2 regions of the Lactobacillus sp. ESL0684 genome follow, and region 2 is predicted to be linked to the other one. Evidence: riboswitches for the same ligand, from Rfam matches in the RefSeq annotation. Region 2 holds a riboswitch; the other holds the start of a gene.
What was found. A riboswitch is a leader RNA that binds a small molecule or an ion and turns the genes downstream of it on or off. The one in region 2 is predicted to bind thiamine pyrophosphate.
Positions count from the first base shown of each region.

Region 1: it holds a riboswitch for thiamine pyrophosphate, as region 2 does, so the genes downstream of both, OZX56_RS00455 (ABC transporter ATP-binding protein) here and thiM (hydroxyethylthiazole kinase) in region 2, are expected to answer to the same signal.

Region 1 covers NZ_CP113941.1:91,762-99,493, reverse strand. The annotation lists gene OZX56_RS00475 (SLC13 family permease) at 1-922, shown strand, start outside; gene OZX56_RS00470 (LemA family protein) at 999-1,559, shown strand; gene htpX (zinc metalloprotease HtpX) at 1,574-2,458, shown strand; gene OZX56_RS00460 (helix-turn-helix transcriptional regulator) at 2,551-3,489, opposite strand; TPP riboswitch at 3,598-3,687, shown strand; gene OZX56_RS00455 (ABC transporter ATP-binding protein) at 3,729-5,087, shown strand; gene OZX56_RS00450 (energy-coupling factor transporter transmembrane component T) at 5,096-5,749, shown strand; gene OZX56_RS00445 (hypothetical protein) at 5,802-6,122, opposite strand; gene rlmH (23S rRNA (pseudouridine(1915)-N(3))-methyltransferase RlmH) at 6,276-6,755, opposite strand; gene OZX56_RS00435 (trypsin-like peptidase domain-containing protein) at 7,245-7,732, opposite strand, start outside.
Region 2 covers NZ_CP113941.1:1,777,793-1,785,524, reverse strand. The annotation lists gene OZX56_RS08725 (FAD-binding protein) at 1-740, shown strand, start outside; gene OZX56_RS08720 (FAD-binding protein) at 765-2,576, shown strand; gene OZX56_RS08715 (helix-turn-helix transcriptional regulator) at 2,743-2,955, shown strand; gene OZX56_RS08710 (hypothetical protein) at 2,952-3,374, shown strand; gene thiE (thiamine phosphate synthase) at 3,435-4,091, opposite strand; gene thiD (bifunctional hydroxymethylpyrimidine kinase/phosphomethylpyrimidine kinase) at 4,101-4,910, opposite strand; gene thiM (hydroxyethylthiazole kinase) at 4,925-5,713, opposite strand; TPP riboswitch at 5,775-5,863, opposite strand; gene OZX56_RS08690 (pyridoxamine 5'-phosphate oxidase family protein) at 6,013-6,384, shown strand; gene OZX56_RS08685 (amino acid ABC transporter ATP-binding protein) at 6,431-7,180, opposite strand; gene OZX56_RS08680 (ABC transporter substrate-binding protein/permease) at 7,180-7,732, opposite strand, start outside.

The DNA.
Region 1 (7,732 bases), 200 kb from region 2:
GCTGGCGTATAAATTAACGAGTATTGCAGATAACACACGTAAACTAAATATTCTATTTACGCTATTAGCTATTATTGCTGGGATGTTTTTAGGTAACGACATAACAGCGCTTACACTAATTCCATTATATCTCAATATTGCCAAAAAGTATAATTTACCGCAAATATTGCCTGTTACCTTAATTGGTATGGGAGCAAACATTGGAGCGGCATTTACGCCTTGGGGTAATCCACATAACATCTTTTTAGTCAGTAAATATTCAGTCAGTGCCCTAAAATTCTTTTCTTGGTCGCTGCCTTATCTGATTGCTTCGTTAATTATTGCCTTTATTATTTTTCACTTTATTCCTCGTAAACAGATTCCAATTCAAAAAACTACACCAGTTAAAATAAGTGTTCGGCCAACAATCATCACTACAATGGTTTTTGCCTTTTTCTTTTTGGGCGTTTTTAAGGTGGTTAATGTAGCTTGGCCAATGATAGCTGCCATCATTTTGGCACTATTAATCAATCCTAAGATACTACTTAGAGTTGATTATGCTTTATTGCTAACTTTTACCTGTTTCTTTATTTTTATTAGTGATATCCAACAGATTCCGGTCATTGTGACCTTAATTCACACCATGATTAATTCAGAGGGGTCAACTTATCTTACCTCGATTGTTTCTAGCCAGATTATTAGTAATGTGCCAGCTACGATTTTAGTTGGGAAGTTCACGCCGTACGCTGAAGCCCTATTTTTGGGATCAAATATTGGTGGCTTTGGCTCGCCAATTGGTTCAATGGCGAACATGTTAGTTCTAAAAACCTTTACTGAAAATGGGACAGTTTCAAAAGGTGAATTCTTTAAGAAATGGCTATTGATGCAAATCGCTGGTTTAGTTATCTTAACAATTATCGGAGGAATTTTATTACTCATTTAAAACCAGTTCGTTACTATTTCCAAAAAAAGCAGAAGTTAGTTATAATTAGATTAAGCTAGATTAAAAGGAGAAAAATATGTCACCATTAATGTGGATAATTCTAATTATCATTATTCTGTTAGTTGCTATCTATATTACCAGCTATAATTCACTACAAAAATCTAAGGTATATACTGATGAATCTTGGAGTCAAATTGACGTGCAGCTAAAGCGGCGTAATGATTTAATTCCCAATCTTGTAGAAACCACTAAAGGCTATGCTAAACATGAAAAAAGTACTTTAGCCGAAGTGGTGCAATTACGGAATCAATTGACTGCGATTCCTAGTGATGACCGGGCGCAAGCGTTAAAGGTATCAAACCAGATTTCAGATGCGCTGAAATCAGTTTTTGCTTTACAGGAAAATTATCCTGATTTAAAAGCCAACCAAAACTTCATGAAACTACAAGAAGAATTGACCAATACCGAAAATAAAATTGCTTATTCTCGGCAACTTTATAATTCTTCAGCTGCCCTTTATGATCAAAAGCTATTAACTTTTCCATCTAATATGGTTGCGCGAATTCATGGCTTCCAAAAAGTCGATTATTTGCAAACAAGTGAAGCTGAAAAAGAAGCACCTAAAGTTAAGTTTTAATAATAGGATCAACCATGCTATTTCAACAAATCGCCAGTAATAAGCGTAAAACAGGCTTGATTATGGTGTTATTCATAATTATTCTTGCTTTAGTTGGTTCAGGATTAGGCTATCTTTTTGGTGGGACACCTTGGAGCGGTTTAATCCTTGCCCTAATTGTTAGTGCAATCTATCTATTGATAGTTATGCATGATCCTGCAAATATGGTAATGAACCTTAATCATGCCCAAGAAGTTCACGAATCAGACAATCCAGAATTATGGCATATTGTACAAGATATGGCCTTAGTGGGTCGCGTGCCAATGCCGCGAGTTTTTATTATTAATGATCCTAGCCCTAATGCTTTTGCGACTGGTCGTGATCCCGAGCACAGCGCTATTGCAGTCACTCAAGGTTTATTAACCATGATGAATCGTGAAGAGCTCGAGGGAGTTCTAGGTCATGAAGTTTCACACATTCGAAACTATGATATTCGCCTTTCAACCGTAGCTACTGTTTTAGTGGGCGTTATTTCCTATATTTCAGGTATTGCTAGTCGTTACATCTGGTGGTTTGATGATGATCGCGACAATGACGATCATGATGACAACAAGGCGGTTTTAATATTTAAAATTATTGCAATTTTATTTGTGTTAATTCTCGGTCCATTGTGTGCCAGTCTGGCCCAAATGGCGTTATCACGTAATCGCGAATATTTAGCCGATGCTTCATCAGTTGAACTAACCCGAAATCCACAGGGACTAATTTCTGCTTTAACTAAGATTGAACACAGTGAGCCAATGCAACAGGCTGATCCAAGCAGTCGTGGATTATATATTGAGAATCCATTACATAAGAAAAACTTATTTGACAGCCATCCAGCAACTGCAGACCGAATTAAGCGACTAGAAAAAATGTAATTTTTCACTGCCCGACCAGAGAACTTATTCTTTGATCGGTTTTTTAGTGCAACAAAAATAGCGATTCTGACCGAATCACCATTGATACTATTCTATTTTAAATTAATATTAGCTTGTCTAAATAACTCCGACCTCATCTGAACCGGTGTTTGATGATAATATTCATTAAACTTCTTATAAAAAAAGGATTTTCCTTGATATCCCACTAAAGTGATAATTTCCTTAACCGAGATATCTGGTCGGGCTAGCAAATTACGGGCTTCTTGCATCCTTCGCTCATCAACATGTTCGACAAAACTCTTCCCCGTTTTTTGTTTAACTAGGCTTGAAAAATAATTAGGATTTAAGCCAAAATGTTTGGCTGCTTCTGCTAAAGTAATATCAGCAAAATTGGCATCAATATAGCGATCAAGTTCTGTTCCGGCAAATTCCATAGTTGTTGCTGGTGCAGCGTTCAAGTCTTGCTTTCTGATAGTAGTAATCAACAACAATTTTAATTCGGCCGCAATAATTTCTTTAGCAAATAAATTTGCTTGTAGATATTCATCAATTATTTTATTTATTAATTGAACTGGTTCTGATAATTCAGTATTTTTAAGATATAAAAATCGCTGTTGTTCCAATTTCTGTTCCAACTGCTTGATAATTTCCCGCTCTGACGCAGTACGCGAACCAGTATTTCCTGGGAAATACTGCCCTAGCTTTTGTAAACTAAATTCTAGTTTAACCAATACCCCACTATTTGTTTGCTGTTGTATCTCATATTCACACTTATTCAACAAAAAAAGCATATTTCCCGGCTTGAGCCGATATTCATAGTTATCGACCTTAATTTTTATTTCACCTGCTGCCACATAAAGCAGTTGATAGCTGCTTGCTTGATAACGATGGACACCAGTATTATGATTTTCAAGCAAAATTGTAAATAGGTCAAAATTTTTATTTCCTGAATTTAACCGTAACTCATTGGTATCTGCTGTAGTTGCATGCAAAATACTGAGTAAATATTGTTCCAGTTTAACTACTGCCATGATTTCACCACCTAATCTTAGTTTATTTTCATAGTTCAATTATATAACAAAAAAGCAGTTTAATGATGAAAAACTAGACAAAGGACATTTTTTCTTGTACAATTTAGCCAAACAACATCGGGGTGCCGTTTGGCTGAGAAGATACCCATTGAACCTGCTATGGCTAATACCAGCGAAGGGAAAATTAACGTTTTTGCGTCGTCGAGTTTTTCCTTGACGACTTTTTATTTGGTGAAAAAATGTCAATCACAACTAACAATCTCTGTTTTTCATATAATCAAAATACCAAAATTCTTAATCAAATTAATTTAACAATCCCAACAGCTAAATTTTCGCTTTTAATTGGACCAACTGGCTGTGGTAAATCAACTATTTTAAAAATTCTTGCTGGTTTGTATCCTAAATACGCTGGTCAAACTACTGGAAACGTTGATCTTGATGGATTACAAGCCGGCATGATGTTTCAACACGCTGGTGAACAGTTTACTATGGCCACACCTCGTGAAGAAATCATCTTTGCACTTGAAAATTTACAAGTCTCTCCTGAACAATATTCCCAGCGATTGGCTCACGGTGTAGAATTTACCCAAATTAAGCAGCTACTTGATCAAAAGATTAATACTATGTCAGGCGGTGAACAACAACGGGTTGCCCTCGCTGTTTTGGTCGCAATGGACCTTGACCTTTTTCTATTAGACGAGCCTTTTGCCAGTTGTGATCCTGAAGCACGCAGATTTCTAATTGACAAGCTCGGACAATTACAAACTCAGGGTAAAACTATTATTGTTAGTGACCACCTATTAAACGATTATGCCGGCATTTGCGATTATCTCTTTCAATTCAAAAATGGTACAATCACTAAACTATCTGATCATGAAAAAGACCAGCTGTTGACACAGGGGCAGACTGCTGCCTCCTACTGCTTCGCTGTCCCAAATAACAAGGCTGCTTGTTTCACCTTAACTAATGTCCAAATTGCTCACAAGCGACTGCTATTACAACAACCTGAGCTTAAAATTGCTGCTGGAAAAACAACTCTCATTACTGGGGCTAACGGTACTGGTAAAACTTCATTATTTAATGCACTCACCAAGATGATCCCTTACATTGGCAGTATTGCATATTATGATCAGGAGATTAGCAAGTTAAGCGCTCGAAAATACTTGCTTAACGTGGCACAAGTTTTTCAAAATGCCACGGATCAATTCTTAAGTGTCACAGTTGCCGACGAAATTGCTTTGAGTAAAAAACAAGGATTAAATCCATTCTTTACCTCTGAAAAAATCAATCAAACATTGAACTATCTTGATTTAGACCAGCACCTAGATCAAGTTGTTTACACACTTTCGGGAGGTCAACAAAAGAAACTACAAATCTTTTTAATGCTACTAACTAATCAAGACGTATTGCTATTTGACGAACCATTAAGTGGATTAGATGAAGCCTCCAGTAAAAAAGTTGTCCAGCTCATGCAAGAAAGTCAGCAAGCTCGCCACCAAACCTTTTTAATTATCAGTCATGATTTACATAACTTAGCCCCTTGGTGCGACTATCATCTAGTCTTGCAACATCAGCATTTGAGCTATTCTACTAAGTGAGGTCAATCATGAATCCTAGTTTCAAATTTATTTTAGCGTTAATTATTTCTATCGAAATCTCCATCAAGGTCAGTCTAACCACTAACTTACTAATTATTTTATTTTGTATTGGTTACTTGTTAGTTCACCACACTACGATAAAAAAACTGCTAACTTTGCTACTTGCACCATTAATTGCTGCTATCACCGTTTTTGCTACTTTATACTGGTTTACCACCCAGCCAAATCTTAATAATGCTTTGAGCCTATCAAGTCGAATTTATGTTTATACGCTCTCGATTGCCTGTGTTAGCTGCAATACTAGTGCTGAATCATTGGCACGTTCATTTGAACAAAATTTTAAGCTGCCAAGCAAATTTGCTTATGGTGTGCTAGCTGCTCTTAATATTATCCCTTTAATGAAGCATGCGGTTAAACAAATCCGAACTGCTGGTATGATGCGCGGTGTTTATCTGAGTTTTTGGTCACCAGTACTTTATTTTAAAGCCATTCTGGTTGCCCTTAATTCAGCCGATAATTTGGCCCAAGGAATGGAATCACATGGATACCGCGAAGGCGGTCAGCGTTCTATAATTGCGCCAATCACAGTTAAACGCAGTGATTGGTTATGGAGTATACTTTTACTCTGTTTAACGAACCTCTTCCTCTTTACATTGAAATAAGCAAAAAGACAACAGTTTAATTCCTGCTGTCTTTTTGCTAGTTATTAACCTTTTAATCCCGTGACTGCTTTTGTCCCCATTCTCTATTTTCCTTAACAAAGATCTGCAATAAATCTACAGCCTCCATCTTCTTTCGGAAAAATAGTGGTAACTCTGCAATTACCAGTTGGTCCACTTCTGCTACACTACGATACTTCGGATTAGTTATGGCAGCTTCAAGATTGTCTAAATAAAAGTATTCAAAAAATACTTCTTGCTTATCATAAGTTGTATACCAATAAGCCCAAACAACAAAATTACCACAATTAGAAATATCATCAGCCAAGTTGTTAGCCAACCCAACATAATCAAAGTCAGAATACTTATCTACCATATAATCACCTTTATTCTTTTAAACTTATATTTCACAATCATTATTACATTATATCTACTGGTATTTACTTATCTGTTAATAATACTTCCACTAGCTTCATTGTTCAACCAAATTTTTGATTAAGCAACTTGCAATTAACCATCAGTAATTCAATTACTTATGATATGGACTGCCACTATTAATCATAAAACCACGATAAATCTGTTCAATTAGGACCACCCTCATTAATTGGTGCGGCATAGTCAACTTACCAAAGCTGAGCAAACTATCGGCACGCTGATTCACTGCCTGACTAGTCCCCAGACTACCACCTATCACAAAAGTTAGCGTTGAATGTCCATAAGTAGCCAAATCTTGCAATTCATGGGCAAACTCCTCACTACTACGTTCTTTTCCCTTAATTGCAGTTACATAAACATAGTCTTTTGGCTGGATCTTACTCAAAATTCGGTTACCCTCAATTGCTTTAACCTGTTCTTGCTGAGCTAAACTGTATTTTTCTGGTGCCTTTTCATCTGCAACTTGTATTAGTTCTACTTTTGCAAAACGACTTAAACGCTTGCAATATTCCGCAATGGCAGCCTGAAAATACTTCTCTTTTAATTTACCTACACATACAATCTTAATCTTCATAACTTCTATTTTATCCCCTAATTCGCATTGTTTCCACCCCAGTTTTCCACAACTGTGTAAAAGCAAAATCTACATTTTGTAGTCAAAACTTCTGTTCGCCACCTAATTTGTGATTGCAGATTTTTTAAAATTTTTTTGTTAAAAAGTTGCCCACATATTATCTCTAATTCGCAAATTTACAAACGTATGGCAATAAATGCTATTATACTAGGATATTTGACTAATTATTCCTAAAAATAGTACCTGTAATCTACACACAATCAACAGATTATCCACAGCTATCTAGCAGCCTTTTTGGCAAAGTTATACACAATCCACAAAGTTATACACAGTTATCAACATCGTTTTATTGCTTTTAAAAAACTTGACAAGTTATAATTCCGAACATAATGATGTTTCGCAATAAAATTATTAATAAAAAAGCTATGTTAGCGGATAAAACCTAGCCAGCATAGCCTTTTTTTATTTAAATAAAGAATATTAGCAACTTTAATTAGCCTGCAACTTAACCTTTAAATTCAGCATTTTTCCATCCCGATTAACAGATAAATTGACGGTATCACCGACTTTATGACTATACAAGATGCTGTGTAACGAAGCGACATCTGAAACAGATTTATTGTCAACCTTGGTAATAACATCACCCGATTTAATCCCAGCTTCCGCAGCAGAACCTCTCTTAGTTACTGAAGAAACATAAATCCCCTTCTTCAAATCAGATTTTATATTGAGCCTCTTCTTGTAGCTATCAGGAATTCCTTCTAGGGCAATTACCTTAACACCTAATTGTGGCCGCGTAATTTTACCCTTCTTAACTAGCTGGTTAACAATCGTAACCACTTCGTTAGATGGAATCGCAAAGCCCATTCCTTCAACTGAAGTACCATCACTAGATTGGGCTAACTTCATTGAGTTAATTCCAATTACTTGGCCAGCCGAGTTGACTAGAGCACCACCGGAATTCCCTGGATTAATTG
Region 2 (7,732 bases):
GTGACAAGTATGCCCCTAGTGCTCAAGGAACTAGATCGCTTTCAACCCCGTATGATAATGCAGATTATATTGATATTACTAGTAATTTACATGCAGCAACAGAGTTTAAAGATGGTGTCATGGGTATTGTGACTGCTAATTACTTGAGTGTTGATGGTGGTGCCAATGGATTGATTATTACAGGTAAGGCTTTAGCTGTTAATAATTTGGGTAAAAGATTTACTAAAGAAGGTCAACATTATTCATTAATGTATAATGATGCCAAAAAATCTGCTGGTAATAAGTTTTTCTGGATTTTTGACCAAAATAATGCTTCGTATGATGCTGCAAGTCAAATGCCAGAAGCCAAAAAATGTGCTTCATTGCAAGAAGTTGCAAAACTAATTGGGAGTGATTTGCAAACATTGCAAAGAACTGTTGCCGATTATAATGACGCAGCTACAAATGGCGATGCTGATTTTGGCAGAGATGATATTGTTCCGGTTGCTAGTGATGGTCCTTATTATGTGATAGAGGGCTATCCGACAACAGTAGCTGGCTTTGGTGGCTTGAAGATCACGCCTGATGCACAAGTCTTGGATACTAGTAATCAGCCGATTGCTGGTGTATATGCTGCAGGAGAGGCTGCGAGTGGGCAATTATTTGTTCATACCTATCCTGCAACTGGAACGATGTTAACAGTTTGTACAGTATTTGGCAGAATTGCTGGACAAAATGCTGCTGAATATGCTAAAGAATAATTTTACTATGGGAGATTATAAATAATGATAGTTAATAAAAACACTTATTATGATGCTAGTTATGACGTAGTTGTACTAGGATTTGGGGGAGCTGGAGCGACAGCTGCTCGCTTTGCTGCAGATGATGGGGCCAAAGTTTTGTTGGTAGATTCTGCTCCGGAAGGCCATGAAGGTGGTAATACTAGATATGCTGCTGAATTAGTCGGTTATAGCAGCAGCGAAGCTGACTACCGTAAATATTATGAAGGTTTAGCGCAACATTTCGAACTTGATCCTGAAGTCGAAGCAACAGTCGTTCATGGAATAACCCACATGAAGGAATACTTCAAAAAATATTTAGGTGTTGACCAGCCAGTTAGCTATAAGACAATTTTGGGGCTACCAGATGATGCAATTGATGCCGATCATCCTGAGCTTCCGGGTGCGAAGAGTTATGACATGATTACACTTAAACCGGGAATTTTTAACGCTTCACTTTGGAATGTTTTGCGCCAAAACGTAATTGACCGAAGTGATAACATTGATGTGTGGTATTCTTCGCCAGTTGAACACTTACTGCAGACACCTAATGGTAAAGTGGTAGGAGCACAAATTGAGCGCGATCATGTTTTATTAAATATTTATGCTAAGAACGGCGTTGTTTTAGCGACTGGTGGAATTGAAAACAATCCAGAGAAAATTCAAGATTACATTGGTTCTTATAAATTAATTCCTTTAGGGACACTTTATAATCAAGGTAAAGGAATCGATTTAGCCCATGAAGCAGGTGCTGATATGTGGCATATGTCAATGTATGCTGCTGGGGGGATGCAACAGAGTTTTGCCTTTTACGAACCAGGGATGAAGCGTGCGCCATTTTATATGGGTAATCCAGTCTTTTATACTGGTAGTATTTTTACAGTTGGTGATGATGGTACACGTTATTTCAAAGAAGACCAAGCAGCTCGTGAAGGCTATGTTGAAAATCATGGTTCTTGGTACAAGCCACTTAATCCGATTAAGCCATACTTTGTATTTGATCAAAAGCAATACGATAAGATTAGTGAATTGAAAGACTTCCCTGATAATAAGGCATTAAACTCGGTAATTAAGGCTGATACTGTGGCGGAATTAGCCGACAAAATGGGGGTTACTGCCGAAAAGTTACAAACTACTATTGATGAGTTTAACTTCTTTGCGCAAAAGGGTACTGACTATGCCTTTCATCGCGCACCTGAAACTTTAACAGAGTTTTCTGCTACTGGTCCATATTATGCTACGCCATTGGTGCAAACTATTGGTTGGTCTGAGGCTGGACCAAGACGTAACGCACGGGCTGAGATACTTGATCCTGATCATCAACCGATTCCACACTTGTATGGTGCAGGAGAATTAGGTAGTAATATGGCTAATCTATACCAAGGTGGCTCTGACTTAGCTGATTGTTTAATCTTTGGTAAGATTGCTGGTCAAAATGCGGCTCATCCTAAAGATGATGTTGAAGATATTTCTGCAGAAACAGCAGATCATGAACAGCATATTGGTCATCAACCACTATCTTCAGATCTTAAATCAGAAAAGTATGCTGTTGGTCCTAATCAATACTTAGGCAAATCTGATCAAGGTATGGGTGATGAAATTGTGGTTCGCGTAACTGTGGATCAGCAAAAGAATATCAAAAATGTTGAAGTCTTAAAACAAGCGGAATCAGATGATTACGGGCTTAAGGCGATCAAGGAATTGCCACAAGCGATGGTTAAAGCTAATACGGTTGATGTTGATGCCGTTTCTGGTGCATCTAACACCACAAGAGGCTTAAAAGCGGCCGTTAAAGATGCTCTAAGTAAAATTAAATAAAAGTTTCTAGACTAAAAAGTCCTGGTAGTTTAATTGCTATCAGGACTTTTTTAATCTTAAATAAAGTAATTTTGAATTTTTAAAACCCATTATATAACTTGACTTTTTATTTCGATTTTTATAGCATGAAGTGAGCTTCATATATGTGATTAAATAAGGTGAAACGATGCCAAATTTAGTAAAAAAATTACGATTAGAACATAATCTAACTCAAGAAGAATTGGCAGAAAAGGTTAATGTGAGTAGTCGGACGATTATTTCGATTGAAAAAGAAAGATATAAGCCATCGTTAGTGTTGGCATATAAACTTGCTCGTATTTTCAAGCTTAGCATTGAAGAACTCTTTTGCTTACAGGATTATTTGGGAGAAGAAAAATGAGGAAGAAACTAATTAAAAGTGCTATTTGCGAAGTATTCTTTTTATTACTGGGCTTAATCGAACTAGCAGCCATCTTTTTTAGTGATGGCTGGGCTCATCAGCTAAAAAATTTTATTTTAGCGGCGCTTGGTTTCTTCATGGCCCTTGGCTATCATATTAACGCCCAAGATATTAAAAAGGGCCACAGAGATGAGTTTGAAGATGATGAACGTGATCGATATGTTGGTAACGTAGCCGATGCGCGTGTACTCAAGTGGCTGGATAATATTGTGTTGATAGTGGCTGTTATCTTTGCTTTGTTATATGCTAATTTCAAAGTCGAAGCATTTACAGTAATAGTTACTATGTCAATTTTTTATTGGAATGTCAGCCTGATTTTACAAATTATTTTTGGAATCATTGAAGATCGAAAAAATTAATTCGTTTAATTAAAAAAACTTCCAGAAGTAATCAACAACTGGAAGTTTTTATGTTTTGCATTACTTGTGCCAAGGCGCATTGTTCATTGTGGCAACAGTTTTGGCAATATTATTACTTTGGGCAATCATTGAAATAACGGCTGCACCAGCTGCACCAGTCTGGGCAATGGCAGGCAGCTCCGTTTCTTTAATACCGCCAATTGCCACAATTGGTCGGGTACTCTTATTGACTAGCGTGGCTAAACCAGCAATGCCAATTTCTGGATCAGCATCACTTTTGGATTTAGTGGCAAAGATGGGGCCGCTACCGTAATAATCGATGTCAGCAATTTGGTTAGCTTGCTTAATTTGAGTGGAGTTGGAACAAGAATAGCCGATTAGCATCTGCCCGGCTACTTCAGCAACTACCTGCTCGATTGCAGTATCACTTTGACCGACATGAATTCCTTCTGCATTAACTTTTTTAGCTAATGCAAGATCGTCATCTATAAAGAATGGTACTTGATATGCCTGACAAAGCTCATGCAAATGTTGGGCCATTGGTAAACGATCAGTTTCCTTTAAGGTCGAATTAGTACCTTTATCACGAAACTGAAAGGCAGTGATGCCGGATTTTAATGCCGTTTCAACTATCTTAATTAGACTTTGTCCTTGTGGAATATCTTGACTGCCACAAATAAAATAGGCTTGTAAAATGTTAGAATTAAACTTTTTCATGAAATACTCCTAAAATTGCTTGGCCCAATGATTAAGTGGGCCATGATCGTGGCCTACTTGGATCGTGTGCTCGATGGTTGCTGTGACATACTTCTTGGCTATTTTAATTGCATTAGTTAGGTCTTGGCCTAAGGCTAACTGGGAAGTAATGGCAGCAGCTAGGGTATCACCAGTTCCGTGAGTGCGCTTGGTATGGGTGCGCTTGCTACTAGTCCAAAAGCTAGTACCGTCTGCCAGCAAAGTATAGTCACGCACATCTTCATTGTCCATGTGACCGCCCTTGATGATGACGTTCTTAACGCCCATGTCTTGTAAAGTATGGGCTACATCAGGATATTGTTGTTCACTAGTGATTTTCATCCCAGTTAAAACTTCTGCTTCGGGTAAGTTAGGGGTTACTAGAGTGGCTAATGGCAATAGTTCTTTTTTGACTGTTTCAACAGCTTCATCGCTGAGCAATTGGGCACCGCCTTTGGCTACCATTACTGGATCAACAGTAACTGGGCCGAAGTCGTATTTTTGTAAGTTTACTGCAACTTGGTGAACATGTTCGGCATCGCCTAGCATACCAGTTTTGCAGGCGCGAATATCTAAATCATCAGCTAAGGCCGCACACTGTGCGTCAATCATTTCTAATGGTAAGAGGTGGGTAGCTTGTACGCCTAAAGTATTTTGAGCAGTAACGGCTACAATTACCGCGGTGCCAAAAACTTGCTGCATTTGAAAGGTTTTTAAGTCGGCCATAACACCTGCCCCGCCACTTGAATCTGTACCTGCAATCGTTAGTACTTGGGGAAATGAATTAATTTTTTCTACCATAATATTTGCCTTTCTTAATCAAATTTAGCAATTTTTACTAGGTCGGGAACCTGCACTTTAGCTAAAGCATCAATTAATTTAATGCCAAAAGTTCCGGGTCCGAGATCGGGTTGTTGGTTAACTAGTAATTCTCCCGTGGCAGCAAAAACTAGTGTAGCAGTCTCGGCTGCTTCAAAGAGGTTGTCACATACCGCCGCAAAAGCTGCAACAATGCTAGATAGCATGTCACCAGAACCAACGTGGGCTTGGAAGAGTGGGCTACCATTATAAACGTGAGCGACTTGTTGTCCGTCACTAATGGTATCGACGGCACCGCTAGTAATGACTACACAGTGATATTTTTGAGCAACTTGTTTGGTGATTTCGTCTAAGTCTCCTGTACCAGAACCGGCATCGATGCCCTTAGCTTGCCAATTAAAGTTGCCCAAGGCGGCAATTTCGCCAGCATTGCCGCGGATAATATTTACTTGAAATTCTTTTAGCAGTTGTTCTGCAGCTTCAAGACGATAATTAACGGCACCAACGGCAACTGGATCCAGTACAATTGGTTTTTGCTGTTGCTCAGCCAATTGTCCCATTTTTTGCATGTGAGCAAGTTCTGTTTGCGTCATAGTACCTAAGTTGATCTGCACTGCATTAGCCATCTTGACCATTTCGGCAGTCTCATTAATTTCTTTACTCATAATTGGTGAAGCTCCCAGTGCATTTAAACCATTGGCAACGTCTTGGACGGTTACAAAGTTGCTTTCATTTAAAATAACTGGGTTAGCTACCCGTAATTGCTCTAATAATTCTAATTGCATAATATTTCTCTCCGTTAAATTCGGTAATAATAAAAAGCCTTGGCACGTTGGGTGCCAAAGCTCAATTAGAGTGACACGTTCCTAGCGTAAGTGTTAACTTACAGGTTCAAAGGGTTTAATCTCAGCTTATCAGCACCCCTCGTGTTGTTGCCATCATTATAGCGGCTTTTGGTAGAGAATACAATAATAATCTCATTTAAATAAGATTAGTCTGATCATGCCAGGAGCTAATAAATTGAAAGTAGTTAAATTTAGCACTAAGCTAGGAATACATTTTTATTAAGCAAAGGGGATTACAAATGGATCAGAAATTTTTAGAAGTAATGAAGCATGAGGGCCCGGCGACGATTATTGCCCTTAACGCCCAGCCAGCGGGAATCGTTAATACTTGGATGTCATACATTACAATTGATCAGGAAGATAACCAGCTATATTTACCAGCAGCTGGAATGCATAGCATCGAAGCTGATTTTGCTGAAGATAATCATGTAGTAATTACAGTTGGTAGTAAGGAAGTTGAGGGGACAGCAGGCCCCGGTGCTGGCTTTTACATTTATGGTACAGGTGAGTTCTATGCTGAGGGCAAACATTATGACCAATTAAAAGCTAAATTTCCTTGGCTAAGAAAAATTCTTGAGGTAAAGATTGACCGCATTGAACAAAAAATCTAGCTAACTTAAAAAGCATCCTAATTCAATAAGGATGCTTTTTTGATGCTTAATTATTTTGGAAATTACGCAAAAACTTGGTAGTTTTGTCATTTTGAGGATGATTAAAGAGCTGGTCAGGGCTGCCTTCTTCTGTGATGATACCGTCGCTGATGAACAAGACTTGATCGGCTACGTCGCGGGCAAAGGCCATTTCGTGGGTTACGATAATCATCGTTAAACCTGTTGTGGCTAAGTTCTTCATTACACTTAAAACTTCGCCAACCATCTCGGGATCAAGAGCAGAAGTTGGCTCATCAAATAATAAAATCTCAGGATCCATGGAAATGGCTCGGGCGATGGCTACTCGTTGTTGCTGACCGCCGGATAATTGGTTGGGTCTAGCATCAACGTATTCTGCCATGCCGACTTTTTCCAAATTAGCTAAGGCAATTTTCTTAGCCTCTTCTTTTGATCTTTTAAGGACTAACTCTTGACCTACCATGCAATTAGCTAAGACATTTTTATTTTCAAATAAATCAAATTGTTGGAAAACCATGCCAACTTTAGCCCGATAAATGTTGCGATTATAGTCTTCTGCTAGGACATTTTTGCCGTGAAAATCGATTTCACCAGCACTCGGCTCCTCTAGTAAGTTGATGCACCGCAAGGTAGTTGATTTACCACCGCCGGAAGGGCCGATAATCGTTGCGATTTCGCCTTTATTGATGTCAAAGGAGATATCACGTAGCACTTCATGATTGCCGAAAGACTTCTTAATATGCTTTAAACTTAAAATGGTTTCGTTTGCTTGTGTCATTATTTCTTGACCTCTGTTTCATTATTAGTTCCGACCTGCACTTGATTAGCCATTAGATTATAGTTCTTGCTTCCTGCCAAGCGTTTTTCAATCAAGTTGAAAATTCTGGTAATTGTGAACGTTAAGATTAGGTAAATGGCTGAAATGGTTAGGTAAGTTGGGAAGAACTTGAAAGTTTGACTGGCAATTGTGGTACCAACGAAGAATAACTCAGAAACAGAAATGATACTCAAGACTGAGGTATCCTTGATGTTAACGATAAATTCATTGGTAATTGATGGTAAACAATTCTTGATTGCTTGCGGTAAAATAATGTGCCACATTCTTTGGTTGTGTGTCATTCCCAGTGCACTAGCAGCTTCGAATTGTCCCTCAGGTGTAGAAGTAATCCCACCGCGAATAATCTCAGCTAAGTAGGCACCAGTATTAATAGAAACAATAATTAATGCGGCAACTGTTCGGTCAATGCTCAGGTGCCAAAATTGGGCGATACCATAGTAGATAACGGCAGCTTGCACCATCATTGGAGTACCCCGAAAGATTTCGATATAG